DNA from 3 places in the Ruminococcus sp. 5_1_39BFAA genome. Region 2 is predicted to be linked to each of the others. Evidence: riboswitches for the same ligand, from Rfam matches in the RefSeq annotation. Region 2 holds a riboswitch; each other region holds the start of a gene.

Region 1 (10,687 bases), on a different contig from region 2:
TGCAGAGATCCGCTCCTATTGCAACCTCTACCACATCCTCGAAGCCTAATGCCTGAAATGCGGAACGTATTTTTCCGGGCGACATTTTCGGTCCGAACTGTCCCTCCACAGCAGGTGCAATTGCCGCATAGACAGGAACATCGCTCTTGATTGCCTGAATGGTCTGGAAAATCTGGGCTTTATCGGCAATGGCGCCGAAAGGACAATTTGCAAGACACATACCGCAGGATACGCATTTTTCCTGGTCAATATCAGCACGTCCGTATTCATCCGAAGCGATCGCATTCATACCGCAGGCCTTGGCACATGGACGTTCCAGCTTTATGATAGCGCCGTATGCGCAAGCATTGATGCATTTTCCGCATTTTATACATTTATCCTGATCAATTACGGATTTTCCGTTTTTAAAAGAAATTGCTTTTTTGGGGCATACCTCCTTGCAGGGATGTGCCAGACAGCCCTGGCATGCGTTTGTCACCATTACTTCATTATCCGGGCATTTATGACAAGCAAATTTAATGATATTTACCAAAGGGGGCTGATAATATTTCTCCGGTTTTACGCATTCATGGGCTCCCTCCGATACAGGCGCATGTTCGGAAGCTGAACGTAACGGAAGTCCCATAGCAAGGCGCATTCTTTCCTTTACAATGGCTCTCTCCAGAAAAACACTCTCACGATAAGTAGAAACTTCCCCTGGAATAATACGGTAGGGAATCTGCTCCATTTGTGACAGGTCACCATCCTTATATTCATAGGACAATCGTGCTACTTCTTCAAAAACCATTTTTCTGATGTCATTAACCGAAGTGTAAACTCCTCTCATTTCTTGTCTCTCCTTTATTGTGAATATCAAAATATAAAGCTAAAATGAAAAGGCAGCTATAGCTTACTCTACTATAACTGCCTTCTAAGGGTCATAGCGTTGACCTGCTCAAGCACATCAGCAGCATACTATAAATCCTGTAAATATTTTAACAAGTCTTCTTTTTCTTCATCGGTCAATTTCTTTTTTTCTGCAAAAGCGCTGACCAGTTTTAAGACGGAATCATCTTCCGGTATTTCCTGTGTGCTCTCAGATGTTTCCGGAACATCCAAATACTCAGACCGGATACAGCTTATGCAGAGAAACGCCGGAATCACAACAGACAGAGCTGCAGCACAGATCAAATATTTGCCCAATAGCGCTGCATCCTCCGGTGCCCCGGTAACCATCATATAGAACAAACACAGTCCTGTTACAACACCCATTCCGATATACAATGCAATCCTTAATACTTTGAATGTTTTTTTTCTCATATGCCTGCCTTTTGTGCTGGGTCTATCTGTGACATTTTTACTGTCTATATTTTAGCATTTAAATGATGGCGATGCAAGATAATATATACAAAACCCCCGGCAAATCCGATAAAACAGTTTTGCCAGGGGCTGTTTACAATCCTTACTCTGCTTCTACGATCGTATCTGAGTAAAAAGTAAGAGTATAATCCAGTTCACGCGGGGTTCCAAGTGCCACAGTATCTGCCATAACAGGCATCTTATAATCAAATCCGGTTACCGGAATGACAAAGGTGGAATGTTCTCCATTTCCATCCCATTCGTATTTTTCCTCTTTGATCTTCATGTAATCGTAATTCGAGTTTCCCCATACGATTGTCGCTTCTGCCTGCCCATCCTTTATGGTAAGCGGTGCCGGACTCTCAATCTTCGTGTGACCGGAGCCGCCCCCGATCTCTACGTCAACCAGATATTCTCCATCCTCCAGCCCCAAATCCTCAAGGGTTGTCATCTGGACATTTTTCTGAACGCCATCAGGAAGACTGGATGCTTTGAAAATCAGAGTACGGTCATACCATTTCTGCTTTCTCTTACTGAAAGCTGCACAGTTGATCACCTGATCAAGAGCTTCCACAGGAACTTCGTAGGTCTGTTTTCCCTGATCGTTTTCCACGAACGTAATGAACTCATCCTCCGAAGCGCCAGCAGCTTCCTGACCAGTACCCATATATAATTTCAGGTAACCCTGCCCTCCCATAGTAAGGACAGCGCTCATTTTTCCATCCTTAACAGTAAGCTGGCAGTCGTCAATCGGGAACATCGAAGAACTGCATTCCACTTCTATAGAATACGTTCCTTCCTCCACATCCTTTGCCGTTACCGCACTCAGCCCCTCATCGGAAAGCTCATTCTGCGGCCCCAGCTCAGAAGATGATGCCACACTCTCTTCCGCTGCAGACTCTTCTGCCGCTGTGTTTTCTGCCTCTGCAAAGCAGGTAATGGGTGCCATGGAAGCAGAAAGCATCAATATCAATGCTGTTACCTGTAATTTTTTCATGAATTTCTACTCTTTTCTTTTATTATTTTGAAGTCTGGAATTATTACTCAGCGCTTACCTGATCGATAGCTGCCTGTGCATGCTCTACCAGAAGATTCTGAATTGCTTCATTCTCGCCAAGTCCGCGAAGCAGGCACTCTACTTCATATCCGGCATCTTCGAAGGTCTTCTTCCAAGCGCCTTCCTCGTCACCAGCCATATCATTGTTTGCGTGGTCACCAGCTACAATCATCAGAGGCTCAAGAATAACCTTCTTATAATCGCCGGCCTGAACCAGTTCCAGAACATCCTCAAGAGATGGCTCTGCCTCTACAGTGCCGACAAAGTAATTGTCATATCCGTCCTCTGTCAGTTTATCCTGCATTTTAGAATAAACAGCATTTGATTCTGCCTCTGTACCATGGCCCATGAAGATGATAGCAGTCTCGCCGTCATCATAATCAGCAGTCCACTCTGTAATTGCTTTTTCAACTGCAGCAAAGTCTTCGTCAGAAGTCAGCAGCGGCTCGCCAAGTACAACATTCTCAAAAGCGTCTGTATATTCAGCAAGTTCGTTTGCAACATCATTGTACTCAAGGCCATTCATCAGATGAGTAGGCTGTACGACCAGAGTCTTAACTCCGTTATCAACAGCTCTTTCCAAAGCCTGTCCGAAGTTATCAATTACCTCGCCATCGCGGCTCTGTACATGGTCAATGATGATCTGAGCTGTGAAACCTCTTCTTACGGAGTAATCCGGGAAAGCTTTTTCCATTGCATCTTCAATTGCACCGATCGTTGCAACACGGTTATCATTGAAGCTGGTACCAAAGCTTACTACTAACAGTTCGTTCTCACCGATCTCATCCTGGTTTCTGGGATTGTCTTTGGAAGCATCACCGGTTTCGTAGTTTTCTTCATCCTCGGCTTCCTCTGCCTCTTCGCCTTCTTCTGCTTCAACACCTTCTTCTGTAGCCTCAGCTTCCTCAGCAAATGTGCTTACGGAACCCATCATAGTGATCGTGGACACTGCGAGTGCCATAACAAGTGCTTTTACAGTTTTGTTTTTCATTTCTTCCTCCTGTTCTAGAATCGGCTTGGATTCTCCCTGATGTTGATATATTTTCATTTTAGTACATCAGCTTATGTAAGCGGTACAGGAAAAACGGGCATCAAAACAATGATCTGTAAATAAAAAATCCTTCTACATGGGTAAAAGGATTTGACTTCAATCATGAATATACAAAATGTAAGTATATCATCAAAACGGTACAACCAATTACTCGTGATTCGGAACCCGAAGCTCCAGTACCAACAGATAGGCAGGTTTCCTGGCTTATAAATCATCATGCAGGGCTATCTTCCCAGTTTCCCAGTGACTGCAGCGGCTAAACTGCCCGGCCCAACACTCCTTAATTACAGTGACGAGATCGTACAGGATTCTCACCTGTTTCCCTTTTACAAAAACGGATCATTCCGTTTTCTCACCTTCTGTATCTTATGAAATTGTAGTTAGTATAGCACATATAAAAACAATTGGCAATAATTCTTACACGGATTTTACAGAAACTTTTCTGCTCCCTTTTGCTGCTTCTATCAGCATATTTCCCATCCTCAAAATATAAAAATGCCGCCCTTATACAGGAACAGCATTTTTATATTTTCTATATTAGATTCTCCATACTTTTCAGACTGATAGCGAGGGTTGAAGTGTTATGAAGAAGGGCTGACGCAGTTGGCTGGATAACGCCGAAAACACCTAGAAGGATCAGGCCGGTATTGATTCCTACGATCATCCTGTAATTTCCCTGGATCCTTCTCATCAGGCCGTTACTGATCTTTTTCAGTGCAACTACCTGATACAGATTATCTCCGCTCACCGTAATATCTGCAATTTCACGGGCAATTTCTGCACCGTCGCTGATGGCGATTCCCACATCTGCAGCTGAGAGTGCCGGCGAATCATTTACTCCATCGCCGATCATGATCACTTTTTTTCCGGCAGCTTTTTCTTTTTCGATAAACCCTGCTTTATCTTCCGGAAGTACCTCCGAATAATATTCATCCACTCCCACCATACGGGCAATCTCGCAGGCTGTCCGCTCACTGTCGCCAGTCATCATGACCACCTTGCTGATCCCGGAATCCTTCAGGGAACGGATTACTTCTGCTGCCTCTTGCCTCAGCGGATCCTCGATACAGATAACAGCCGCCAGCTCATTTTCAATCGCAAGGTATAAATGGGAACAGCCTGATGGAAGCATCTCAAATTTATGCTGCATTCCGGCTGGTATCGTACATGCCTCATCCTCAAAAACAAAATGATGGCTTCCGATAATGACCTTCTTTCCTTCAATCTTGGAAGAAATCCCATGTGCTACCAGATATTCCACTTTGGAGTGCATCTCATCATGTCCAAGACGCTTTGCTTTCGCAGCATCCACCACTGCTTTTGCCATGGAATGCGGAAAATGCTCTTCCAGGCAGGCAGCGATCCGAAGTAGCTCATCGGGAGCTTCCCCATTAAATGAAATGACATCTACAACCGTTGGACACGCTTTTGTCAAAGTTCCTGTTTTATCAAATACAATGGTATCCGCCTCTGCCACTGCCTCCAGATATTTACCGCCTTTTACCGTCAGGCCGTAAACACTTGCCTCGCGGATAGCTGACAAAACGGAAACCGGCATGGCAAGCTTTAGTGCACAGGAAAAATCAACCATTAAAACAGAGATTGCCTTTGTAGCATTGCGCGTCAGAAGCCAGGTAAGAGCTGTTCCTGCAAAGGTATATGGCACAAGCCTGTCCGCAAGATGCTCCGCCTTACTTTCCAGAGAAGATTTCAGCTTTTCTGACTCCTCGATCATGGAAACGATCTTGTCATACCGTCCTGAGCCGCCTACTTCTCTTACACAGACCGTCAGCTCCCCTTCTTCCACCACTGTTCCTGCATAAACATAGCCGTTGGTATATTTATGTACCGGAAGGGACTCACCGGTAAGAGATGCCTGATTGACCATAGCATCTCCGTCCGTCACAACTCCGTCAAACGGAATTACATTTCCCATATGGATCACTACCTGATCCTCCGCCTGGATCTCAGAAGCAGGTACCAGAATCTCCTGCCCATTCTGCAGCATCCAGACTTTCCCTACATTCAGGGACATGCTTCTGGCAAGATCATCTACAGACTTTTTATGTGTCCATTCTTCCAGGATTTCTCCGATTCCAAGTAAAAACATGACGGAGCTTGCTGTATTAAAATCCTGCCGGATCAGAGAAACTCCGATCGCTGTTGCATCCAGCACCGGTACTTCCAGCTTTCCGGAAGCCAGGGTCTTTAAGCCCCTGTATATATATTTGATCGATTTTATCACAGTAATCCCGGCTCTTACCGGATAAGGAAGAAAGATCCTGCTTCCTGCCTTCAGGACAACGCTGTGAACCAGTTTTTCTTTATAATGATCATTTAGCTGTCTGGAGGAGTTATCCAGGCAGGCTTCCGGTACTTCTACTGTGTCATAGCAAAAACGCCGGAGCAGAAGGATCAACGAACTCCTTTCACCTTCATAGCAAATTGAAACATCCTGTGTCTGCTCACGAACCTTTACAGACGTTATGCCAGACTGCATACTGAGGTAGTATTGAAGCATGTCGGCTTCTTGAAAGGTCATTCTGTCCTGCAGAACATGAATCCGCATACGTCCTTTACCCTCATGCTTAATGACGAATCTCATGCTTCAGTCGCTTCCTCACCTTCAGAATCTCTCACAGTTTCATTTTCTTCTTCACAGAAATCCTCAAATACCTCTGCTTTTGCGGCTCTCTCCTCATTCATCTGTCTTGCATCCTCATAAATGTCTTCCGCATTCTCCTGAAGTGTAGTAGCTGTCTTCATCACACAATCTCTGGCACGAAGAACGGCTGCCGTACAATGCGTATAAAGCTTCTTAGCATCTGCACTAGTTAAAATTTTAATTCCGGCGGTGCCAAACAGCACACCTGCTGCAAAAAGTCCTGATTTCTTAAAGTTAAAGTCTGTCATAAATGTGTCCTCCTCTGTCTCTTATTTATGCTCGTATCCGGTATAGATCGTTAAGATAAAGCAGATTACTGTAGCCCATGCCCAGAATTTATGTTTCTTCATGTTCAATACCTCCTTGCATTCTTCTACAATGGTTACCACCTTATTGTAACTGCATTTTAGGCATTTTCCAGTCCTTTTGTGCTTAATGAGAAATTTTATCCATTTTGTCAGTATTCGATTGCATAAAAATACGGCGGATATCTGATATGTCAGGTATCCGCCATTTTGATCAAACTATTTTTTGTATGTACTTGTACAGATCTGCTGTGTTTCCAGAAGCCCGCCTGATTCGTCATAGATGCTTCGGAAGGTTTTGCAGCTATTCTCATCAATCTGTTCCGTGGACAGCTTTACGGTATTTTCGTTAGTCTTTGTTCCATATATTTTTACATTGACTGCGCCGTTATAATAGCTGGCAGTAATTTTTATGGGATATCCGGTGTTATTCTGGAATCGGAAATCCTGACCGCCGTAAACCACGGCAGCATCCAAACCATCGTCTACATAATCCACTCTTCCGGAATGATTATGGCGTTCCAGAATATCCAGATCCGCATAAAGGCTTGCCACAAACAGCGTTGTGGTAATCTGGCAGATACCGCCGCCGATTCCCTTTTCATGCTCTCCGTTTACGATCACAGTAGCAACCTGATAGCCTCTCTCTGCTGTTCTGGGACCCAGAGCTTCATTGTAGGAAAAAACACCTCCGGGCTGAATCTCCACCCCATTGATCCCTGCTACAGCAAGCTCCAGATTTGTGATCCGCTCCGGAGTTCCGCCGCCGTAAGTGGTATAGCTTCCCAGAAGGTCCAGATAAGGCAGGGCTTCAATATCCTCAGTGGCAATTTCAGGCTGTGTCAGAGTCAGCTCTATGGTGACCGTTTCCCCTTCCTTTGCTGCCTTATACTTCTTTTTGGCAGTCTTACGATCAAAGGAAACTCCTGTTACAGAAGGCGTAATTTCCAGTGTTTTTTCATCAAGAGAGGCATCTGCCGCCTCCTTATAAACCTCCTCGTAACAGGCATCAAAGTCCAACGCTTCCGGTGAGGCATCCACAGTTGGACAATCAATCGACCCTTCAAATTCCTCGGAAGCAATATGCTCCAAAATAATCTTTTTCAGTTCTTCCATATCCGGGGCATTGCCGCTTTTTCCTTTTGTGATGACCAGAGAGGTGTCTGTGACACGCCAGGAGGATTCCACAACCGTCCCGCCTTTTTCAATACCTGAGTCAGAAAGAACAGAATCCAGATTTTTCGTATATGCGGCAAAAGGCATCAGGCTGATTTCCTGTCTGTCCTGCCCGGAATTCATAAAATGGATGCGGTCCGTTCCCCGTTTATACCAGGGACCGTGACCAAGGGAATATGCAGATTCCACAATTTGCTCCGCATCCAGGTCAAGAAGCGGAAAAATAGACACCTGGTAAGTTTCTTCATTTAGCCGGACTGTCATACAGGAATCTTTATATTTGGCTTCGAAATCATCTCTCAGTGCATCTACAGCTTCCTGTTTTTTCATGCCCTGAAGGGAAATGCCGTTTACTGTGATATTTTTCCATATGACATCATCGGAAAGCAAATGGCACCACAGGCTGTATGCACCTGCCAGAAACAGGATTACGATGGCAGCCTTGATCAGGCTGTTTCTCATTTGTCTATTCATACACTATAACCTTTTATCTTCTCGCAAGCTCTCTGGTAATGTCTTCCCAGGTGACGCCCTTTTCCACCATGAGGACCATGGCGTGATACAGGAAATCGGAAATCTCATATTTGATTTCTTCCTTGTCAGGGTTTTTGGCCGCAATGACGATCTCTGTGCACTCCTCTCCCACCTTTTTCAGAATCTTATCGATTCCCTTATCAAAGAGATAATTGGTGTAGGAGCCTTCCTTTGGATGCTCTTTTCTGTCCGCGATCACATCATATACATCCTGAAAAACATGAAGGGGATTGGTGTCATTGTACTCCTTCTTGATTAGCGGCTTAAAGAAGCAGCTTCTGTTTCCGGTATGGCACGCAGCCCCGATCTGGTCAACCTTTGCCAGAATGGTATCATTGTCACAGTCAAGGGTCAGGGATTTTACATACTGAAGATGACCGGAAGTCAGCCCTTTTGTCCAAAGCTCGCTGCGGCTTCTGCTCCAGTAAGTCATTTTTCCGCTTTTTAAGGTAGTGTTGAAGGCTTCTTCATTCATATATGCCATCATCAACACCTGGTCTGTTTTATAATCCTGCACCACCACTGGAATCAGTCCATCGCTGTTCAGCTTAAAGTCAGACCAGGAGATCGCACTCTCAAAGGTATTGACAGGAATATTCAGCGCCTTACACTCTTCCTTAAAGGCCAGAAGATCTGTCCTGGTGCTGCTGACATAGGCACCGCTTAAACCGCCTACTGAATCGCTGGAGAGAAGTTCCAGAAGATTTTCTTTTCTGCTGTCATCTGTGTGGAGCACAACCGGTATCGCGGAAATCTGCGCAATAGAATCCTGAACCGTATCCAGAGCGAGAACGCCTGCGGCATAAGTTTCGATCATGTGCTTATTGGAAGTGAATTCTTCTAAGGCGGAAATGCTCACCATCATTTTTTCTTTACCAAAACGTTTGGAAACCTCTTCCAGAAGATCAATGTTGCTCTGCTTGGAAAAATTCAGAACTGTTTTGGCGCAACCGGCGTAGATCAGCTTTTTTACATCCTCCATGCGCTTAATGTTTCCGGCTGCCACCACCGGAATTTCAGAAGCATCACAGATATCCTTGATCCTGCTGATCGCCTTTTCGTGCTCAGCATCACCGGAAGAAAAGTCGAATACCAGAAGCTCATCTGCTCCGTTGTCGCTGTAAAATCCGGCAAGGGCTTCCACGTCCCCGTCACCGAAAAGATTTCTCTGTCCAAATCCTGTCACAGCCTTTTCTGACTGGAGGTAAAGACAGGGTATCATCAATTTGTTATTCATATCAATTGGTTCTCCTTATTATAAGCTGCCCTTGGTGGAAAGTACATCCGTGATCCTGGGATCAGAAGAAACTGCCATATCCAAAGCCTTTGCAAAACTTTTGAACATGGCTTCTGCCATGTGATGGTTATTTCCAGGGGTCAGCACCTTGATATGCAGGTTCATTCCTGCTGTGTAGGAAATGGCATAGAAAAACTCTTTTACCATCTCTGATGCCATATCTCCGATCTTGTCCGATGTAAACTGAGCATCCCAGGAAAAATAAGGTCGTCCGCACAGATCCACAGCGCAGAGCACCAGGCATTCATCCATGGGAAGGATGCAGCTTCCATAGCGGCGGATCCCCTTTTTGTCCCCAAGTGCCTCTTTGATAGCGGTTCCCAGAACAATACCCGTATCCTCTATGGTGTGGTGATCATCCACATGGAGGTCACCGTGGACACGTACACACAGGTCGAATAAGCCATGGCGTGTAAATCCGTCAAGCATATGGTCAAAAAAACCTACGCCTGTTTCAATATCAGAATATCCGGTACCGTCCAGGGTCAGCTTCAGCTTAATTTCTGTTTCTTTTGTATTTCTCTCAACAGATGCTTCTCTAGCCATATTGCCTCCTCTTATTTTTCTTCGTCCTCAAAACGGACAGCAATGGAATTTGCATGTGCAGTCAACTGCTCAGAGGCGGCAAACTGGATGATGTCCTTATGGATGTCCTTCAGTGCCTGCTGAGAATAGTAGACAATGCTTGATTTCTTTACAAAATCATCAACTGAAAGGGCAGAGAAAAACTTTGCCGTTCCGTTTGTTGGCAGTACATGGTTTGGTCCCGCAAAATAGTCCCCAAGAGGCTCAGAGCTGTATTCTCCGATAAAGATAGCTCCTGCATTTTTTATTTTCATCATGACCTCAAACGGATTTTTTGTCACGATTTCCAGGTGCTCGGAGGCAATCTCATTGGCAGCCTCTACCGCCTGATCCATATTTTCCGCGATCAGGATATAGCCAAAATTTTCCAGGGACTTCTCAATGATCTCTCTTCTGGAAAGAACCTTCAAAAAGCCCTGAATCTCTCTTTCTACGTTTTCTGCCAGCTCTTTGCTGGTGGTGATCAAAATAGCAGATGCCAGCTCGTCATGCTCTGCCTGAGAAAGAAGATCAGCGGCCACATAACGTGGATTTGCCGTCTCATCTGCCAGAACCAGGATCTCACTTGGTCCGGCGATGGAATCAATACTCACATGTCCGTAAACTGCCTTCTTTGCAAGAGCAACAAAAATATTACCCGGTCCTACGATTTTGTCTGCCTTTTTGATGCTTTCTGTGC
Region 2 (10,687 bases):
CGAATCGCTCCGTGTATGTATAGAGGTCACAATTACATCTCTACCGGAGTTTTCCTGTATTTATTCGATAGTTTAACCACCTGATGGTCATGTGTATACCCATCTTTTATCCTTTACAGGAAAACAATAAAACAGTTTTCGTAAAGGAGTTTTTTATGTTATCCCCGTCAGTGTGTCCCCCCCATTTAAAATGTGATATTCTAACCCATAAAGATGTTGCCAAATATGTAGCCAAACATACCATACTGCCGGATTCCGTCTCAAAAATTCCGTCTCAGTTATTTTATAAAAATCACACAATTTATACGATTGATTTTCCAAAGAATCTGGAAGCGATTGGAACCAGGGCATTTTATAAATCTACCTATCTGAGAGAAATAAACCTTCCTGCCAGCGTAACAGAGATTGGTGTGTACGCTTTTGCTGAATGTCCGGCACTTTCCAGTGTAACTATGCCGGTTATGCTCCGTGATCTGAAAGACGAAGTATTTAACAGTGACCGTCGTTTAAAAAAGGTTATATTTCCGGAAAATTGCCAGACAGAAACCATCGGATCCGGTGCTTTCTTTGAATGTGATTCTCTGAAAGAACTGAATCTTCCGGACAGTCTTCTTGAAATCAGAAGTCGTGCATTTTATCGCTGCAAAGAACTAAGGGAGATACATTTTCCACCAAATTTAAAGAGTATCGGTAATTCTGCATTCTATTTCTGCGGTCTCGAAGATCTGCAATTGCCTGATTCTCTGGAATATTTGGGGGAAAGCGCATTTTTCAAATGCAAATATCTGGTTCATGTAGAACTTCCGACATCTGTCAAACATATCGGCAAATGGTGTTTTCACGGCTGCCACAGAATGAAGACGCTTACCATACGTCATGATCCTGAGTTTATCGGGGAATGGATCATTAACCGTGCTGCTGCTATTCGTTGTTATAAAGGTTCTGTAGTAGATAAATATTGTCAGGATAATGAATTAACCGTTGAATATCTTGAAGACTAAATGCTATTCATAATTAAATAATTGAAAAAATATCGGTTTTAAGTTCTGTTGTATCCATACGATCCGTTCATACAACAGCCAAGAGGAAATACAGGTGAAAATCCTGAGCTATTGTGTTGCTGTAAGTGTATGTTTTACACAAGCCAGCCATCTGCTTAAAGCGAAAAAAGACCCGTTTCTTTTTATACAAAGGAGTTTTTATGGCTGTAACAACACAAATTTTCACCAATAGACTTACCATCTCGCCCGATAATGTCTCCCGTTATGTTCAGCGTGATATACAGCTTCCTTCTGATCTTGCGGTCATTGAAGCAGAAGCATTTTCAAATAAACGGAAAATAAACAGCGTTTCTTTCCCGGATTCTTTACGTGTAATCGAAGAGAAAGCTTTTTTCAACTGTACCAGTCTGAAAGAAGCACATCTTCCAAAAAGAGTAGTAAAACTTGGTATTGGAGCATTTGCAAGATGCCTCACACTTGAAAAGGCTACTCTCCCATCTGTTGTGACTATTATTCCGGATGGTCTCTTTGCTTATAACGGCATGCTGCATAATATCACTATTCCATCCGACAGTAAACTGAAGATAATTCGACCCGGAGCGTTTATAAACTGCAATGCGCTCTCTTCTCTGGTTTTACCGGACAGCGTACAGAGAATCCACAGCAGAGCCTTTTATCGATGCAAAAATCTGGAAAACTTTCCTTTTCCAAAGAATCTGAAATACATCGGTGAGGAAGCATTTTATTTCTGCGGTTTTCCGGAACTTCATCTTCCGGACTCTCTGGTATATATTGGAAAAGCAGCATTTTTCAAATGCACAAAATTGATCTCTGTCGTTCTGCCAACCTCAGTAAAGCATATCGGAAGCCAGGCATTTCATGGATGCAATCGCCTGAAATATCTGGAAATCAGACACAATCCGGAATTTGTAGGAAAAGAAATTATCAATCGCCAGACTACGATCCGATGCTACAAAGGTTCTGTTATGGATAAATATTGTCAGGAAAATGAACTGAATGTAGAATATCTGGAAGGAGAACCTGAATTTTCTATCTGGAAATAATCGCAAGTACGGACGCGCAAATAATCCTTGTTCCTGCTATAGTAAATACAGGAGGCAAAGAATATGACTTATCTGGAAAGTATTGAAAAAAGTAAGAATTATATTCTGGAACATCTTACAGAACCGATTACTGCTGAAGAACTGGCATCAGAATCAGGCTATTCCCTGTATCACTTCTGTCATGTTTTTTCCAATGTTACCGGTTATTCTGTAGGAGCTTATATCAGAAATCTTCGTCTTACCATGGCGGCTGAAGATCTTTTGTATGGACAAAGCGTTATGGATGTTTCCTGCAAATATGCGTTTGATACTCAATCCGGATTTGCCAAAGCATTTCGCAGACAATACGGAATGTCTCCTACCGAATATAAAAAATGGAGGATTATGATGAAACCGGAAATCAAAAAAATGGATGCTTTTACAGCAGCATGTTACTGCCTTGCCAAACCGGAAGGTGAATTTGACTTTATAAGCAACACTGCTTACTGGCTTGGAAAGGACTTTTCTTCTGTAAGTCTGGAAGATTACCAGAAGCTGACTTATGACGGATATTCTGAGATTGGAGCATGGCTTCATCCAGACAGTACAACCGGAGAACTCTGCTACTATTTCGGACCTATCGTAAAAAACACTGACTATGTACCGGAAGGTATGTCTCTTATTCATATCCCGGAAGCGGAATATGCTGTATTTACTGTTCCGCAGGCAAAAGATGTGAATGAATTACATGCTAACATTCAGAAAACATGGAAATACATTTATACAGAATGGCTTGATAACAGCGAATGGAAATATGATGAAAGCAAATTCAATTTTGAGCGTTATCTGGGAGAAAATACATATATCTATATGCCGGTATGTAAATAGTCCTGTTTTATCCATGTGAAATAGAATTTGTAAAACTGCTGTAGCCATAATTAGTTACAGCAGTTTCTGCATCATTTTGACTTTCATTGAATTATTCCTTGAATATCTCTAACATCTTTTTCTTAATGATGGAATTTATCCTATAGTTCTCCAAATGTTCGAAATCCAATCGCAGTAAATCTTCATCCGAAAGTTCCAATATCACAGCACTCCCTTCCTTTTGTTTTTTCCTGAAATATTCCAGATCTTTTTCCGTTAATAATTGTATTTCTTTCATGCAAACCCTATTCTCCTTTTTACATCATTGCCCGCATTAATACAGTCACACGATTTCCTTCACAAAAAATCGTGTCTCTGTCACTATTCTCTACAGCATAAAATTCCCCATCTAAACAATAGCCACTCAGCCAGTGCTTATGTAATACGCTGCTGCCTGATTTTACAGCCTCCACTTCTTTGAAAAACACCGGAAGAGCTTCCCGCTCCTCTGCCACATATCCATGATAAGAATCCGGCAGGTACAAATATTTCTCGTTCAGCTCCTGCAGTTCTTCACCGATCTCTGATTCTGCAAATATACCTTTATACAATTCTACCTGCATTCGGTAGGATTCTTCTCTTGTTTTCGCGCCTTTACCATCCAAGAAAAATGCCAAACGTCCAGTCTCATACAGGTCTTCCCTTTCCCGGTGGTGACAATATGCACCCATACTGCAGGACTCTTTGAAAACATCCTTTTCCAGCATCCGGTATTTCTCATCAATCACCGGGTCAAATCCACGCACCAGAACCACACATTTCTGATTGTCCAGCTTCCGTACCTCATCCGGTGCCATCATATCACGGCCAAGCACATCACAATTGCTGCTGCTCGAGCCATGGCTGCCTTTTGTTTCGCCAGTGGATTTCTTATCAATTGTAACCTTTCCAAGCATTTCCGACACATATTTAAACGTGCTCTGCTCATTGCCGCCAAGGAAAACGAAGCTGTCACAATTGCCCGGAATTGTTTCCCATGTATCTTTAAATAATGCCTTTATTTGAGCCAGATTCTGGATGATGATATTGCAGGAAATATCACGGCTGCGCATGGTAGAAAGCAGTTCGCAGAAGCTGTCCGGCAATGCGACATTTGAAAATTCGTCCATCCATAAAGACACCGGGACAGGCAGCCTGCCTCCGTATTTGTGGTCTGCTATATAGTATAATTCCTGAAAAATTTGTGTGTAGAGAAGCCCTACGACAAAATTATAGGACTTATCATTATCCGGGATCACACAGAATAAAGCAGTCTTTCGTTCCGGATTCTCATATACTCCTTCCCCCAGAAAAGGAATCTGTATTTCATCCTTATCAAGAATCCGCAGGATATTTGGGTTCTGCAGATAACTGAGCCGTGAGTTGGCGGTAATGATAATGGACCGGATCGTATCTGCAGCACCGCTTTTTACCTTTTTGTAGGTAATCAGTGCCGGATGGTTTTCTGGAAGCCGAAACATCAGCCGGTCCAGCTCTGACGGCTCTTTTGGATTATCCTGTACCTGCGCCTTATTCAGAAGTTCCAATAAACCACGGAAATTTGCCGCCTTTCCCTGTTTCGGATACTCATACCAGACATAATACATCAGAGCCTGCAGAAGCATTCCCTCCGACCGGTCCCAAAAAGGATCTCCCTTGGTTACATCTTTTGGAGTTGTATTTGCCATCAGGTTATTGATCAGCTTAATGATATCTTCATCTTTTCGTATGTATTCAAATGGATTATAGCAATCCGAAGATTCCATATCCACGAGGTTCAGCACCACGATCCGGTATCCATGCGCTTCCAGATAGTTTCCAGTATCCCGCAACAGCTCCCCTTTTGGATCGCAGAAAATGTAAGACTGTGTGCCGCAGTTATAAGCATTTGGTTTTACCATGCGCAAACTCTTTCCTGATCCGCTTCCGCCAATAACAATGGTATTATTATTGATACCGGTCAGTCTCGTATCAAAACTGATCCGCAGATGCTCGGAAAGAATCTTATTATTGGCAGGATCTTTATCCTGCAGCTTCCGGTTCAGTTCTGCTGGCTGCGCAACCCTCGCTGTACCATATTCTTTTCCGGGCATAAAATTCCGGATGGAACTGATGTGTGAAAGGTAAGCGATCCCCCAGATCACTCCTCCTGCCACGCATCCCTGCGCAGTCTGCTCTGTAAAGTGAAATGGCAGTGGATGGGTAAGGAAGTATTTCAGACAGTCTGACAATGTTTCAATGGTAACTGCCTGCCAGTTTCCATTTCCAAGACAATATCCAATATATAAACTGACAGGAAGCATCATCAGAAAAAAGCCATGGTTAGGTTTTCTTTTCTGCAGCATCCCATCACCTGCCCCATTTCTGTGATTCTTTTAAAACTGCGGTTTTATCATGCAGGCCATGTTCCTTCTGCTCTTTTTCTTTGCGTACCTGCAGTTCGTTCCTATTCAGAGGATTCGCCGGTTTTGCTCTGTTCATAGAAAGTACCACATCCCTTCCTCTTTGCAGACGGCCGTCTCCATTTTGCAAATTAAATACCATATACTCCCTTGCATCGAATACCGCATACTCCGCAGGGATCAGCTTCCCGGTAACTGCGTTTTTCCGCTCCGGCACAATATCCTGCTTTGGGATGATGTCCGCATGGATCCCATCCGGCATCAGATACATGCCCCAGCTGGAATGCTCTTTCAGCGGCTTCCCTTTGATCCAGCTCACATGTCTGCCAAAATCAATCTCTGCATCATGCTTTTTGACCGCATCCCATACCTCCGGAACCTTCAGTACATCTCCCAGCGAAAGCAGCTCTTCACGCTCCCGTTTCTTTTCCGGGAGCGCCGTAAGTGCGGACATGGTCAGTTCTGCCAGTTCCTCTGTGGGTTTGCCTGCCTCCGTCAATCCGGTCTTTGCGTAATCCTCCGGACTGATCGGACCTACTTTGATATGACCGTATTTTCCTACTTTATGATCCAGCAGAAAGGCTTTCATTTTTGCCATATCTGCCGGCGGGATGACATATTGGGTCCTGCCATCCCCACCGCACAGATCAGGAAGCCTTGCAAATAAAATCCCGTGGGCTTTCATTTCCGCTTCAATGCCCCGGAGTATCTTTGGTTCTTCACTTCCCATATTGATAAAAACAAAATCCCCGCCGCAGATTCTCCTGAACCGGTTAAGCGATACCTTACCCTTCCATTTTGCGAGATAGATAGTGTTAAGAACTTTCAGAACCAGAGCTGCGCTTTTTACTGTGATATTCCCAAGCAGGTATGCTCCTTTTCCTGTTACGATCAGAAGCTGGGTTGCATCGCTTACTTCACTCATCTGCGTTCCCTCCCATCTTTGCAAGCTTCTCTTTCCTGTACCGTATGATGATAGGCTTCTTCTATTTTGACTTTCAGCAGATCATATACCCGCTCTGTATTCATCTGGATCAGGCTCTGGAACTTTCCATCATTCAGATTATACGGCAGCTTGATCCGGATTCCTTCTCTATCCCGATGTATCTGAATCCCCCGTATCTCCACTGCGTTCTCATATAGTACATTTGCATATCCAGCCAATGTATCTTTGCTGTAAAGCGTTATATGTACATCAAATTCCGGCTCTGCATTCAGATCACACATAAGGTTTTTACGGATTCCTTCGTATACTTTTTCTTCTATCTTTTCCCGGATGGCGGCATTTCTAAGAAATATCACGCCGTTCCATCCCTCTTTTCCTTTTCTTCTGGGCATGGAGATCATCCAGTTCTCTTTTCCCTGCGCCCTTTCTTCCTCACTGGACCGGTCCAGCACCTTTACGTCCTGGATCGTGATAATCTCATCCAGCGTGATACTGCCGATCGCCACCAATCCATTTTTATTGATGATCCTCATATCTGATTCAATCTTCATGGCAACGCCCCCTCAATACTGTTTTCCTGAATCTTTCTTCTCTTTTCAGCAAAAGAACCTGCCATGCTGTACATGACAGGTTCTGCAAATTATAGTCCCCATGCAGGCGAATTTGAGACTGGCAATACTGCAGGCTCTTCTATGGCATATACTTCTAAAGTCCTGTTTCTCTCTAATGTACCGCCGATGACAAGTTGCCTGGAAACCGGGTCATACTCGTGGGCAAGATCGGACAAAACCTCATCTGCCTCCACATAGTTTTCATTGATTTCTTTGATCATCTCATTCGCCCCTTCCAGGGTTATCAAATGCTTCGGTATGAGCATAAACTCATGCACGGAACTGGGTGCGATATAATACTGCTCTATCGGTATCCCATTTTTTTCGAATACATCCGGATAAAAAGCAATGGCTGCCCCGTGACAGTTCTGTTTATTTGTCGCAACCAGCATGCCATTATCCGGATACAGCACAATCTTTCCGTCACCGGTCACTTCCCGCATCATGGCATTTAATCCCATGATCTCCACTGGCATAGCATGCATACTGTTGTTCACTGCTATTTCATGCAGCTGATCCAGCGTGATACCATAGCTTTTCATAAGCCTGTCATCAAGCAGACAGCTCATTTCCAGTTCACCATCTCTGCCGAAGTATATTCTGTAGGTTGCCGCTATATCACCCATGACTTTATGCGGCACACCATTCAGCATTTCACGGTTCAGCGTATACCCGACCGCCCAGATCATGATGCGGTCTTTTACCAAATTGAAATCATCCAGGATACTGAACACCTCTTCTGTAATCTCTGATTTCATGTTCTCCAGTTTTAGCTGACGCTCGGCTATTACAGGCAGGATCTCATCCAATGGGATTCCTTTTTGGTAAATTTCGTAATACAACTCCATATACTGTACCGGACTGCTCCCTGATCCGGGTTGTTTCAGAGAAAAAGACCGCAGTTTTCCCACATTATTTTTTACCACATCTTCCATTCTTACCCTGTACTCCCTATAGTCTTCCGGAAGATACTCATGGATATGCTCTTTTACATACATACAAAACGCATCAAAATTCATTCTTATTTCCCTTCTTTCTCTTTGCTTTCTTTCATCTGCTTTGCTTTGTCCAGATATGCTCCGTATCTTTTTTTCTGGTTTTCTCTGGTCTGTTTCAAAGACTCACATTTCAATAACTGCATACGCTCCCTCCTCTCCTGCTTTCTTATGAAAAAAGCCATGGCAGATCAGATCTGTCACAGCTTTTATCTCTGTTTCCTATTCGTTTTTCTTGTATCTACAATTCTGTCTTCCGGTTTTTTCAGAATTTCCTTTTCCTGTCCTCTGCTCTGACAGAACTGCTCCCACCGAAGCTTCACATCCAGTTCTCTTGCAATGATCCGGTTGAATGTTTCATTCGCCTTTTCCATATAATCAATCATTTCGATACACGCTGCCTGCAGTGCATCAATCTTTGCATTTGCCATGCCTATCATCCTATGCCTCCTCTCTGCTCCAGATAGAACTGTTCCAAAAGTTCCATGCTTTTTATAGGTAACTTAGGATTACACAGCTGCCGCAGCTCCGGAAGGGATAATTCTGACTGAACTGCCTGTATGATAAATTCCAGCTGTTCTTTAGAGTAGTCGGAATCAGAGATCACGGTAAGAATGAGCCGGTTCTTCTCTTCCTTTTCCCTGCGTCTGCGCTGCTGCTCTTTTCTGCTGCGCAGCTGCGAAAAATAACTTTCCTTTGGCGCATCGGTATGTACCCCGTCCTGCTCCAGACGTTCTTTCAATTCTGTACATTTATCTAACAGCCTGTTTTTTTCCGCCTCCCACTGGTCCGCTTCGTTCTGTCTCTGCTTTGTGGCATCATCCAGTTTTTCTTTAAGTTCCACTTTCTCTTTCTCGGAATTTCTGAACTTTTCTTCCAGTGAACCGTATTCCAGTTCCATCTTTAGCCGCTCACTGCTGGCCCGCTCTTCGCACAGTTCTCTCTCTTTTGCAAGCAGTTCTTCAAAGTGCTGCTTTGACCGCTCCCGTTCCTTTTCCAGAAATTCACACTGCAGCTCAAACCGCTCTTTCATCCATTTCTGCTCCTGCAAAAGCTCCTCCAGCTTCGGAAGTCCTGCAAGGCGCATCTGAACCACGTGCCCGGCCAGAAGTTCTTTCGCCTGCTCCAGCGTGTGTTCTTTTTTATAAAAATGCTCCGTGGTAAAGTTCTCACCAAAAAGCATTGCCGTCATCCGGACAAAATCCAAATCACGAGAAGAAATATTTTCATCCCATTTAAAAAAGCTGTCTATGAACGTATCTGACATCCCATACTGGAGCATCAGATACAGCTGCTCTCTTTTATGGCAGTATTTTTCTTCCTTTAAGTAAGGATACCGCTCTGTGCTGCTCCTGTATTTTCCTTCCAGATCATCCATATCTTTTTCCCAGACGATCTTTGTCGATCTGTTCTTCTTTGTCTCCATCCTGTTTTATCTGCCTCCTTCCATCTTTAGATTCTCTTTGCTTTTTATCCGTCTCCTGCTCTGGTGTTTCCAGACCGCATTCCTGCTGGAAGTCCCTCTGGGCCTAACCGCTATAGAATAATTCTTTCGTTTTTTCAATCAGGGCCAGCTCCTTTTTACAGTCCCTTAACACTTTGCGAAGCTGTGTCAGTTCTGTTTTTCCGGTATCCTGATCTGCATTTTTTCTGCGAAGAGCGCTCTGCTGCACTGTTACGTTCAGCCGCAGGGCATCCGCTTCCTGCTGCACTTTTTTCTGCCTTTCAAGCAGCATCTGTTCATCCCCAATATCATAGGTGATCAGATAGTTCAGTGCATCTGCCAGATTCTGCACCTCAAGAATATCTGCTTTATATTTCCATGCCTGCCGGTATCTTCCCGGCTTGCGGATATAGTAGGTATTGTTCCATCTCTGGAAAAACTGCCTCTGCATGGCGTTCATCTTCCAGCCTGGGCAGCGCTGCACTTTCGCATAAATGATCTGCCGGATTTCCTCACGGTTCCCATAGGTCTTGTACCGCTTCTGAATCTCCGGTTCCAAAGCTTTATTCTGTATCCTCCGGATGATCTCTTCTTTTGTATAACCCGGTCCCAGCCTTCCGGTCCGGATCGCCCGTTTTCTTCCGTATGGCTTCAAAGAAAGGTATTTGCCATTTCGGATCACGTACTGCTGCTCGGACAGATACTGCAGAACTTCTTCCATGGAAACGCTATACCGAATTGCTTCATCTATGTCATCCCGTATGATATCGTTCCAGTCATAGTAGACTTTCTTTGGCTCCCAGTATTTTTTCCAGTTTCCATAATGCATCCCGGTGCGTTCTTTTTCCTGATATTCCAAAGTCGGCAGATGGTATTTCCGGCAAAGCCGGTCTGTGATCGGCTGGATCCGCTTCTGCCAGTCTCCTTTTGGGGAATGGAATTTATAACCATCCGTTTTTGCTACGGAATCAAACGTGATATGGACATGCATATGGGGCTTATCGTTATGTACCGCAAAAGCATAATAATACTGGTCTCCCAGCAGCGCCTCGCAGAACTCTTTTGCAACCTGATAGGCCAGGTCTTCTTTTATCCCGCAATCCGGTGGAAAACAGAGCATGTAATGGTATGCCTGGGTCTTATCTGTTTTCTGCCAGTATTCTTTATTCCGCAGCATCGTCCGGTAAATCTCTTCCGGGCTGATCCCGGCATTGCCGCCTACGTAGATGCCACCCTGCGTCTTTTCCGGATTGCAGATATAAAAAAGATTCTTCTTTAAATGAGCTGCCGGACTTTTCCCGGAAGTCTCCTTAATCCTCCGGAGCTTTGTCACCGCCAT
Region 3 (10,687 bases), on a different contig from region 2:
ATTACTTCTATCGCAGATAAGGCTTTCAGAAATTATACAAAACTGAAAGCAGTATCTCTTGGATTGAATATCAAAGCAATTGGAAAACAGGCATTTTCAGGCTGCAAGAACCTGAAGACCATCCTTATGACATCCAAGAAGCTGAAAACAGTAGGAAAGAATGCAATCAAGAGTATCAATGCAAAAGCTGTAATCGATGTAACCGATTCTAAAGTAAAATCTTATAAGAAGATATTCAAGAGCAGTACAGGATTCAAGAGTACAATGACCGTGAAGTAAAAACAGTTGGGGCGCTGCAGATAAGCAGCGCCCTACGTGATTTTAGCAGCCATGATTCCATCTATTTGCTTGACAAAAATGGATAGGGCTATTAGAATAATTTTATTGAGGCTGAATTAATTGAATATTTATATATGGTTGTTGCCGGAGATATCCAGACAGCATTAAAATGGAATCTGATAAGTAAGAGAAAAAGGTTCAGATATCATGCCGTATGGATTCAGTATATTTTGGGATGAGAAATATTTTCCTAAAGCAGATCTATTTGAATATGGGATTATAAGTATGCAGTTCTTTCATTTCCGATAATGAGAGAGCTGTTTTTTTGGAGCAGAAGACTATGAAAAAAGTTAAGACAATTTTTTTTGGAGCAGTCATTTTAATCCTTTGCACAGGCGGATGGATGATAGGATGCGCCGGACAAAAGCTGGACGGACAGGCAGCAGCGGGGTCCGGCGGACAGGAGTATACAGCCGAGGGAAGCGGCGGAAAAGACAAATATCAAACAGATCCTGTGCCGGAGGGAAAGCAGAAGCCTGTAGAGCCGGAAGACGTGGAGATAGATGAGAGTAAGGCAGAAACCTGTTATTTCAGCATTTCCTGCGAAACGATCCTGAACAGTATGGACGATCTGAAGTCAGGAAAAGAAGCGGTTGTTCCTGAAAACGGAGTGATATTTGAAAGAAGCGAAGTTACCTTTTACGAGGGTGAATCTGTATTTGACATACTTCAGAGAGAGACAAGGGAAAACAAGATCCATATGGAATATACGTTTACTCCGGGCTTTAACAGCAATTATATAGAAGGGATCGGCAATCTGTACGAGTTAGACTGCGGGCCAAATTCCGGCTGGATGTATTGTGTCAACGACTGGTATCCTAACTACGGCTGCAGCCGCTATCAGGTACAGCCGGGGGATGAGATCGAATGGAACTATACCTGCGACGGAGGCAGGGATCTGGGGGATGAGATTTACCAATGAAAAAGGATAATTTCGGTTCGTTCCACCCGGTTATCAATTTCCTGTATTTTTTAATGGTACTGGGTGTTTCCATGTTTATGATGAATCCCATATTTCTTGCCATATCTCTGGCAGGCGGGCTTCTCTATTATATTTACCTGAAAGGAAAAACAGTAGTAAAAACCACATTTTACTTTGTGATTCCTGTGTTCCTGATTTCGGCAATCGTGAACCCTCTGTTTAATCACCAGGGGGTTACCCTGCTGTTTTATTTCAGCACGGGAAATCCGGTGACACTGGAATCTATTATTTACGGAATGGCTGCGGGTCTGATGCTTGTGACGGTCATCAACTGGTTTTCCTGCTATCAGGTGGTGATGACCTCTGATAAGTTTATTTATTTGTTTGGAAAAATCATTCCCGCTATGTCTCTTGTATTTTCCATGGTACTGCGGTTTGTGCCGAAATTTAAAAACCAGATAAAAAAGGTTTCCGATGCCCAGAAATGTATCGGCAGGGATGTGACCAACGGAAATATTCTGCAGCGTGCGGGACACGGAATGAAGATCCTGTCCATTATGACCACATGGGCGCTGGAAAATTCTGTGGAAACTGCGGATTCTATGAAGTCAAGAGGATATGGACTGAGAGGAAGAACAAATTTTTCTATTTATCGTTTTGATTCCAGGGACAGGATACTGCTGGGTGTACTGGCAGTGACAGGTGCAGTGGTTTTCTGGGGAATTATTGCAGAAAAAGTGTCGTTTCTGTATTATCCCATGATAACAATGGCGCCCTTAACACCTGGGGCTGTCTTCTGCTATGTCTGCTATGGAATTCTCTGTTTTCTGCCTTTTTTAATAGATATTTGGGAGGAAATTAAATGGCATTATTTGAGATCAAGGATCTGACATTTACATATCCGGACGGAAAAAGTCCTGCCCTTTCCCATGTGGATTTTTCCATTGACCAGGGAGAGTTTGTGGTGATGTGCGGCAAATCAGGATGCGGAAAAACAACGCTGATGCGGCATTTTAAATCTGCCTTAAGTCCATATGGGAAAAGAGAGGGACATATTTATTTTGAAGGAAAGGATATTTCCAGCGTATCTGTGCGCCAGCAGTCCAGCCAGATCGGTTATGTGCTGCAAAATCCCGACAACCAGATCGTGACGGACAAGGTTTGGCATGAGCTTGCATTTGGCCTGGAAAATCTGGGATACGACCAGCAGACCATAAGGCTCCGTGTAGCGGAGATGGCAAGCTATTTCGGCATCCAGAACTGGTTTTCAAAAAATGTGGAAGAGTTATCCGGCGGGCAGAAGCAGATATTGAATCTGGCGGCAGTTATGACTATGCAGCCAAAGGTCCTGGTTCTGGATGAGCCTACCTCACAGCTTGACCCCATTGCAGCCAGTGATTTTCTGGCAACCATACGAAAGATCAATACGGATCTGGGAACTACCATCATCATAACCGAACACCGCCTGGAAGAGGTATTTCCCATGGCGGACAAAGTCCTGGTGCTGGAAAACGGAAAGAAGCTTTTGTACGATGAACCAAGAAAGGTAGGTCCGGCTCTGGCGGACAATGATATGTTTCTGGCTATGCCGAGCTCCGTGCAAATTTATAACGGCACAGAAAAAATGGGAACATGCCCCTTGAATGTCCGCGAGGGGAGAAACTGGATATTAGAGAATAAAGAGGCTTTTTATCAGAAAACAGATGCCGGGAAAGGGCGAAAAGAAAGCGGTATCCAAAAAGAAAAAAAGGATACAGTCATTGAGGCAAAAGAAGTATGGTTCCGGTATGAAAAAGACTCTCCTGATGTGGTAAAGGATCTGTCCTTCCGGGTATCTGCCGGGGAGCTGTTCTGTATTCTGGGCGGAAATGGTACCGGGAAAAGTACGACCCTGTCACTGCTGTCCGGCATCAGAAAACCCTACCGGGGAAAAATTTTTATAGAGGGAAAGAATATACATAAAATAAGCGATAAAGAAAAGTTCGATCATTTTATCGGAGTGCTTCCACAGAATCCTCAAAGTCTGTTTGTGGCGGACAGCGTGCAGGGGGAGCTGGATGATATGAAAGCCTCCGGGGAAAAGGTTGAGCAGATCATAGACGAGACAGAAATCCGTCATCTACTGAATGCCCACCCCTATGATCTGAGCGGCGGGGAGCAGCAGAGAGCGGCGATGGCAAAGGTGCTCCTTCTGGAACCAAGAATTCTCCTTCTGGATGAGCCGACAAAAGGACTGGACGGTTTTTATAAACAGAAGCTGGCGCGGATCTTTGAAAGACTGAAAAAAAGAGGGGTGACCATTCTCATGGTATCCCATGATATTGAATTCTGTGCGTCTTATGGGGATACCTGCGCCATGTTTTTTGACGGAGGTATTGTTACCAGTCAGAAGGCGAAACAGTTTTTTATTGGAAACAGCTATTATACAACAGCGGTTAACCGGATGGTGCGCCAGGTGCTTCCCGATGCCGTGACAGTAAAGGATGTGATCGAAGCATGGAAAAAGGACAGGGAACGGGCAGAGATACAAGGGTAATGATACCTGTATTCTGCTGTATTTATATGGCAATTGCCCTGATCTTTCTCCCGTGGTTTTCTGTCCCGGTGCTGAAATACGACGGCTTTCCAAAAACATATACATTGTGGAATGTGAAAGAATGTGTGGATAATATCAACGCATGTGTATCCAGCGGTGGAAGATGGCAGATGGAAACCATAACCTCGGAGGAAACAGACAAGATTCTCAGCTTTATGTCCGTGATGAAAATATGTGCTGTGATCCTTGTGGTACTGCTATGTGCCGGGGCAGTATTTGCCTACTGGAAAAGAAAGAAAAGCGTCCCGCTCCTGAAAATTATATTTGGATTGTCCATTTTATTTTGTGCTGCAGCCTGTTTCGGAGGTTTTTGGGGAAACAGCCTGATAAACGGAAAGATGGGAAGAGAAGAAAATTTTTTCAATTACACGGTGAACAGCTTTCTGCAGCTTACATCCTATGTGTATGCGGCAATGTTTTTGTCAATTCTCATGATTTTTTCAGTAAACATGCTGCTGGATACGGAAAAAGAGGATATGCCCGCCGTATATATGGACAGGACGGTAAAAGAGGACCGAAAAATCGGAAAACGGACAAAGGTTTCGGTTTTGATCATTTTGGTGGGGATTCCTCTTGTTATTTTCTTTGGAATCTTCTTTCTCAATGACAGAAGCAGCGTTTTTATAGGGATGTGTATTAATATACTGGCGATGCTGCCTTTCCTTATGGTGTTTGAGGACAGAAATCCTCAGGCGAGGGAGATACTGCTGATCGCGGTCATGGCCGCCATTGCAGTGGTAGGGCGTGTGGCGTTTTTTATGCTGCCGCAGTTTAAACCAGTATCGGCAATTGTGATCATTACGGGAGTCAGCCTGGGACCTGAAGCGGGATTTCTGACAGGGACCATGGCAGGCTTTGTGTCAAATTTCTTTTTCGGGCAGGGACCATGGACGGCGTGGCAGATGTTTTCATTTGGAATCACAGGGTTTCTCGCAGGAGTGCTTTTTAGGCGAAGGAAAAAAGATTCCTGGGATGGACATCGTCGTTTTTGGCTGTGCGCTTACGGAGGTGCGGCTACCTTTGGGATTTACGGATTGATCGTGGATTGTGCTTCTATGCTGAATTTTACCGGCGGTTTTAGCTGGGCTTCGTTTCTGGCTATATTGGCAAGCGGGCTGCCCTTTAATCTTGTACATGGCCTTTCCACAGTGATATTTCTTTACTTCCTGGCCGATCCCATGTGCCGGAAGCTTGAAAGAATTAAGAAAAAATATGGGATTTTGGAGAGATAGCTGGAGACGCTTCTTATGGAAAGTGTGGATTTATGAAAATAATGATGAATGTGACAGATTGTATATATGATACAAGCCGATTTGAGGATGGAGAGGATGCCTTACGGTTTGCATCAGAATTTGGCTGCGATGGTTTGGAGGTCATGCACTGTATTGGGGGCGACGAGGAATTTTTTGCCCCGGATACGGTGATCGGCGTCCATCTCCGGTATTTTTCGGAATGGCTTGATCTGTGGAACGGAGATATGGAATCCCTGAAAGAGGAATATGGCACTCTGGAAAAGGCAAGGGAAATATATGGCGGTTTGGACAGAGAAAGCCTGATCCGGTACCATGAGGAGGATATTGCCCGGGCTGTGAAAAAAAATCCGTCTTACGTAGTGTTTCATGTAAGCAATGTAAAAACATCAGATGTATATACATACACCTGTTCCCATACGGACGAGGAAGTTATAGATGCGGCGGCAGAGCTGATCAATCAGCTTCTTGACGGAAAGGATTACCAGTTTGAATTTCTTATGGAGAATCTGTGGTGGCCTGGTCTTACTATGACAAAGCCGGAGATGACAAAACGGCTTCTGGACAAGGTACATTATCCGAAAAAAGGAATTATGCTGGATACAGGACACCTGATGCATAGTAACCTGGAGCTGAAAACCCAGGAAGATGCAATTGACTATATTTTGGAAATGGTTGAGGCACACGGCAATCTGCGCCGCTATATCAGGGGCATCCATTTAAATCAGAGTATTACGGGAGATTATGTAAAAAATCTGGTGAAAAATCATAAGATGCCGGAAGATTATGAGGAACGATTTTCCGATTGCTACCAGCACATTTTTAATATTGACTGTCATCTGCCTTTTACCACGTCCAGGGTACGGGAGCTGGTGGATGCGGTGAAGCCCGAATATCTTACCCATGAAATGATTTCAATGGACCGGGAGGATCATGCGGAAAAACTGGCAAAGCAGGCAAAGGCTCTGGGAGCCGGATGAAAGGACGGAAAGAAATGAAAATATATCAGTTATCCAGCGGAGATGAGGTACATCATTATAAAAAATCCCTGGTAGTCTGCTTTAAAGGACCAAGAAAGGTATTGAGTACCGGACCGAATAACGGGGGATACCGTACGGATTTAGAGGCAGTGTTTAACAATGACAGCAATCCGGGTTCAGGCATGGCATGTACTTTGCGGGCAGAAACCTATGAAGCACATATGGATCTGCTGGCAGCGGAGGATTTGGGGCTGGATCCTGAGCATTGTACAGGACTGAGCACAGCGGCAAGCATGGATAATGTTTCCATACAAACCATGGCATATGAGGATTTTTCCGTTACAGCCATAGTAACCGGGGGAATCCGCACAAATGCAGGAAGGATCGGGGATCCGGCCGTATGGCATGAGAAAGCCGGGATATCCCATGCTGTAAAGCCGGGAACCATCAATATCATTCTTTATATTGACGCAAACCTGTCGGGAGGAGCGCTGGCACGTGCTCTCGTATCCTGCACGGAGGCAAAGACGGCGGCGCTTCAGGAGCTTCTTGCGCCAAGCAGGTATTCAAGAGGTCTGGCGACAGGCTCAGGAACTGACGGGACGATCATAGTCAGCAACGCACAGTCCGAAACATATCTTACTAATGCGGGAAAACACTGCAAGCTTGGAGAGTATATCGGGAAAACTGTAAAAAAAGCAGTAAAGGAAGCGTTGGAGCGGCAGAACGGATTTTGCCCGGAATACCAGCACAATATCATGAACAGGATGGACCGTTTCGGTGTTACGGAGGACAGCCTGTGGTTGGAATACCAGAACAAGAATGAAACGAGCGGGCATTCCAGGGCAGAGTTTGCGGATGTTCTGGACCATCTGAAAACAGAGGATACTTTAGTGACATACACCTCTCTGTACGCCCATCTTCTGGATCAGTTGGACTGGGAGCTGATAAGTCCCCGGGAAGCGTGGGAGGCAGGAAAAGAAATGCTGAAACTTGCAGGGCTTGAACCGGAGCAGGATATGCCCGAGAGCAATCAGGAGGAGAAAGAAGTATATATCCGATGGATGACAGCACAGTATCAGGAAGGGCTGGTGGAAAAAATTGCCGGAAGGATGTAAGCTTCGGGAATCACATATTGTCTGTAACAGGGATTTTTCCGGGGAAAAATAAAATAGAAGATGATAAAATATTGACAAATATACAATGATATGTTAAAACAAGGATATTAGCAAACCAAATATACAGGCATGTTTCGCTGTTTTATAGCGGTTAATCAGAAAGCCGGTGAGAATCCGGCACAGCTTTTCTCTACTGTATTAGGGACGAACGCAGCATGATGCCGCCGGAGAATACGATTCCGGGAAGGCGCTGTCAGTAGGATGATCTTAAGTCAGGTATGAACATGTTTAAGGAAGCTCATAGAAAAGATGAGGTTTCTTTTTTGGTGTCTCAAAAAGAAAGGGGAAGAGAAAAATGAAGAAACGATGGTTAAGTTTCCTGCTGAGTTTATCTATGATAGCAGGAAGTCTGGCGCCAGCGGGAAGCGTTTATGCTGAGGACATGTTTATTTCTGATTCTCAGGAAATTGTCCAGGATGCAGAATACGCAGCCGATGATGTGGATTTCTTTGTGGCTGACGATGGATCAGTGTCAGAGGAATTTGCAGATGGTACAGCAGAAGAATTTTTAGGTAACGATGAGGCAGAAGCATTACTGTTTTCAGACGACGCTGAAGATGAGACAGAATCGGTGCAGTTTGAGGATCAGGCTGCAGAAGGAACGGAACTGCCGTCCTACATCTTTGGAGAGAGCTGGAACGCTCAGTACGATGTGCTGTACTATGAGGCAGGAAAATCTTATATATACGGCGGAGAGGCAGTAACTTTCCAAAATGAAACTACCGTGCTGGTTGGGGAAAGCACCTATGCAATTAAGAATAAAGCGGTTGAAATTACAGTAGACACCTCAGAAGATGGAACTGTAGTTAAGCTGAATAATGTCAGCCGCCCGGTTGGACAGATATCAGGACAATGGAACAGCACCTATGCAGGTTCTGCGAAAGCGGTATTCCGGAGTGATATCGCCGGAATGGAGAGTGTGGAATCCAGTGAAATAGGATACGGAAGCAGTGCAGAGCTGAACCTGGGCGTGCTGGCAGCGGGAGAATATAAGCTGACAGGCGGTGTGATCCGCGAGGCTGCAAACCAGTGGAGCCCTGGAACTGATTTCGGAGACGGAAAAGGTACCGTAACCGGAAGAGACTTTGGCTATCTGCCGGATATCACTATAACCGTTGAGGGCGGTTCCGTTGAAGAAGACGTATACCTTGGCGTCAATGCGGGCTCTGAAGTTCCGGACAGCTTTGAAAACGACTTATGGCTCCAGTATGATTTCCTGGAGATGGAAATCGGCGGCACTGCCAGGATCAATCCGCGAAGAGTGGAAGAGGGGACTGTCAATAAGATAAGCAATGATGTAGAGATGCCTCACTTTAATTACGAGATCATCAAAGGTGATTCCGTAAGCCTTGATACATCTAATAATACACATGTTGGGGTTACGGCTGTAAAAGAGGGTATTACAGTTGTAAAGGTAACGTACGATGCATTTAATCATACGAATGGAAATACATATTTTCCAGCAACAGACCCGGTCAACACAGGTTATGTAGTATACAGCGTTGGCGGAAATAAGAATATTACCATTAAAGATAATATCGTACAGAAGGACGAAGACAAGACAGGAGCAGATGATGTCGTTTTCCGTTCCTATGATACGCTTTACTATACAACAGGCGATACAGCGCCGTTTACCTTAAAGGCATCCGCAGAAGGTGCAGAAAAGCTTGTTGTAAAATGCAACGGAATTACCGTACCGGAAAGCAGCGCAGGTATCTGGACTCTTCCGTTGGAGAATAGAAGCAATATCATTGAGCTGACAGCAACCGCAGAAGACGGAAACACCAGAAGCCTGTACCATGTTCTTGACGCACGTAAGATTAAGATCAATGTTGAAAATAAAACGGTTCCGGGAGAGCCTCTGCATGTAGGGCAGACGGCAACCGTCAGCTTCACAGGCATTACCATGCCGGTTTATAAGCTGGCAACGATCTATAACCCATGTATGAATGCCTGGGGAGCTAAGTCTACAAACGTACATTACTTATGCAATAATGGCACAACATACGAAGGTCATTGCAACCAGTGGGATCTTGCTACAACGAACAGCTTTGATGTGGTTTTGGATAATGGAACAACTTACAGCTTTACAAAAGGACGCATTTATAGCGAATGGTGGGGTTCTACATTAGGTTCCGATAAGACAACAGATAACCCGGGAGCACCGAACCTGGATGCGCCAATTTTATCAGGCGACTTCTCCTTCATGCCAGACTTCTCCTTTACGGTAGAGGACAAAGTCCCGGTAGAGAGTGTTACTCTTGATAAAACAGAGGCAGCTTTGGAATATGGAGAAACATTACAGTTAAATGCAGTTGTGACACCGGACAATGCTTCCGTTACGGAAATTTCCTGGAAGTCCGAAAATCCGGAAGTGGCAACCGTCAGCGATACAGGTCTGGTTACAGCAGTTTTCGCAGGAACCACAATTATCACCGCGACAGTCGATGGACAGGAAGTACAGTGTACAGTAGAGGTTAAGAAACCGGCGCTTACAAAAATTTCTTTTACTGAAAAGGAAATCAGCCTGTACAGGACACGGACACAGGCATTAAGCGTAGAATATACGCCATCCACGATTTTAGATACAGATAAAGAGGTTATCTATACATCCAGCGATGATTCCGTTGTTTCCGTAGATGAAACAGGTCTTATCACTGCAAATAAGGCGGGAACTGCAGTCATTACCGTAACCTCTGCCATTGACCCCTCTATCCAGGATACCTGCCAGGTGGAAGTAAAAGAAGTCAAGCTGGAATCCATCACTCTGGATAAAGAGAATGTGACTATGAACACTGGAAAAACAGAGAAGCTGAGCGTATCGGTTGAACCGTCTTTCATTCAGGAAAACGCAGTATTCCAGTGGACAAGCAGTGACGAAAACGTAGCAGAAGTCAGTGCAGACGGTGTGATCACAGCGTTTAAAGGTGGCACTTGTACTGTGACTGTCCGGTTGGAAGGCTTTGATGAAACTGCAGACTGCGAAGTAACGGTTGAAGAATTAGAGCAGCTTAATCCGGTTGTAACCATTAACCCAGAAAAGATTTACGATGGAGACTCTGTGACCATAAGATTAGGAAATCTGGAAAGACCGGAGGAAGTAGCTGGAGCAAATATCTGGGAAGAGAAGATAAGCTACAATACAAATATTCCGGGTTTGAACAGGGTCAGCAATGGAAGTTACCAGAGTATAACCTTTACTGTACCGACGGGAACACCTTCCGGAACCTATTATCTGACAGACGGAAGCTATTGGGCTGATTTCGGCGGAATGAAAGTACAGGGTATATTCATTGTAGGAAATAGGCAGGAGACCTTCTATGAGGGACAGCTTCCGGTGATCAAACTGCACATAACCAATTTGCAGGAAGTCGAGGAAAACAGGGAAAATGCTGAAAAAGAATTGGACGCATACGTTGATT

What was found. A riboswitch is a leader RNA that binds a small molecule or an ion and turns the genes downstream of it on or off. The one in region 2 is predicted to bind cobalamin.
Region 1: linked by a shared signal. The riboswitch ahead of ACESZH_RS12795 (sirohydrochlorin cobaltochelatase) and the one ahead of ACESZH_RS01545 (leucine-rich repeat domain-containing protein) in region 2 are both predicted to bind cobalamin.
Region 3: linked by a shared signal. The riboswitch ahead of ACESZH_RS17850 (Ig-like domain-containing protein) and the one ahead of ACESZH_RS01545 (leucine-rich repeat domain-containing protein) in region 2 are both predicted to bind cobalamin.

The regions. Positions count from the first base shown of each region.
Region 1 is NZ_CAXSVO010000011.1:26,710-37,396, forward strand. Features, by position in the region: gene ACESZH_RS12780 (4Fe-4S dicluster domain-containing protein) at 1-826, opposite strand, end outside; gene ACESZH_RS12785 (hypothetical protein) at 955-1,299, opposite strand; gene ACESZH_RS12790 (hypothetical protein) at 1,442-2,335, opposite strand; gene ACESZH_RS12795 (sirohydrochlorin cobaltochelatase) at 2,379-3,386, opposite strand; cobalamin riboswitch at 3,618-3,821, opposite strand; gene ACESZH_RS12800 (heavy metal translocating P-type ATPase) at 3,979-6,051, opposite strand; gene ACESZH_RS12805 (DUF6110 family protein) at 6,048-6,359, opposite strand; gene ACESZH_RS12810 (VanW family protein) at 6,636-8,066, opposite strand; gene hisIE (bifunctional phosphoribosyl-AMP cyclohydrolase/phosphoribosyl-ATP diphosphatase HisIE) at 8,080-8,694, opposite strand; partial or broken gene ACESZH_RS12820 (HisA/HisF-related TIM barrel protein) at 9,019-9,363, opposite strand; gene hisB (imidazoleglycerol-phosphate dehydratase HisB) at 9,382-9,969, opposite strand; gene hisD (histidinol dehydrogenase) at 9,981-10,687, opposite strand, start outside.
Region 2 is NZ_CAXSVO010000001.1:348,889-359,575, forward strand. Features, by position in the region: gene ACESZH_RS01540 (leucine-rich repeat domain-containing protein) at 156-1,001, shown strand; cobalamin riboswitch at 1,025-1,175, shown strand; gene ACESZH_RS01545 (leucine-rich repeat domain-containing protein) at 1,202-2,065, shown strand; gene ACESZH_RS01550 (helix-turn-helix domain-containing protein) at 2,129-2,932, shown strand; gene ACESZH_RS01555 (hypothetical protein) at 3,024-3,209, opposite strand; gene ACESZH_RS01560 (VirD4-like conjugal transfer protein, CD1115 family) at 3,229-5,295, opposite strand; gene ACESZH_RS01565 (hypothetical protein) at 5,300-6,277, opposite strand; gene ACESZH_RS01570 (hypothetical protein) at 6,274-6,849, opposite strand; gene ACESZH_RS01575 (DUF5688 family protein) at 6,939-7,928, opposite strand; gene ACESZH_RS01580 (hypothetical protein) at 8,114-8,344, opposite strand; gene ACESZH_RS01585 (hypothetical protein) at 8,341-9,330, opposite strand; gene ACESZH_RS01590 (relaxase/mobilization nuclease domain-containing protein) at 9,434-10,687, opposite strand; gene mobC (plasmid mobilization relaxosome protein MobC) at 10,659-10,687, opposite strand, start outside.
Region 3 is NZ_CAXSVO010000022.1:35,562-46,248, forward strand. Features, by position in the region: gene ACESZH_RS17815 (Ig-like domain-containing protein) at 1-279, shown strand, start outside; gene ACESZH_RS17820 (DUF4430 domain-containing protein) at 620-1,261, shown strand; gene ACESZH_RS17825 (energy-coupling factor transporter transmembrane component T) at 1,258-2,151, shown strand; gene ACESZH_RS17830 (ABC transporter ATP-binding protein) at 2,124-3,797, shown strand; gene ACESZH_RS17835 (ECF transporter S component) at 3,758-5,089, shown strand; gene ACESZH_RS17840 (TIM barrel protein) at 5,122-6,087, shown strand; gene ACESZH_RS17845 (adenosylcobinamide amidohydrolase) at 6,102-7,205, shown strand; cobalamin riboswitch at 7,319-7,507, shown strand; gene ACESZH_RS17850 (Ig-like domain-containing protein) at 7,561-10,687, shown strand, end outside.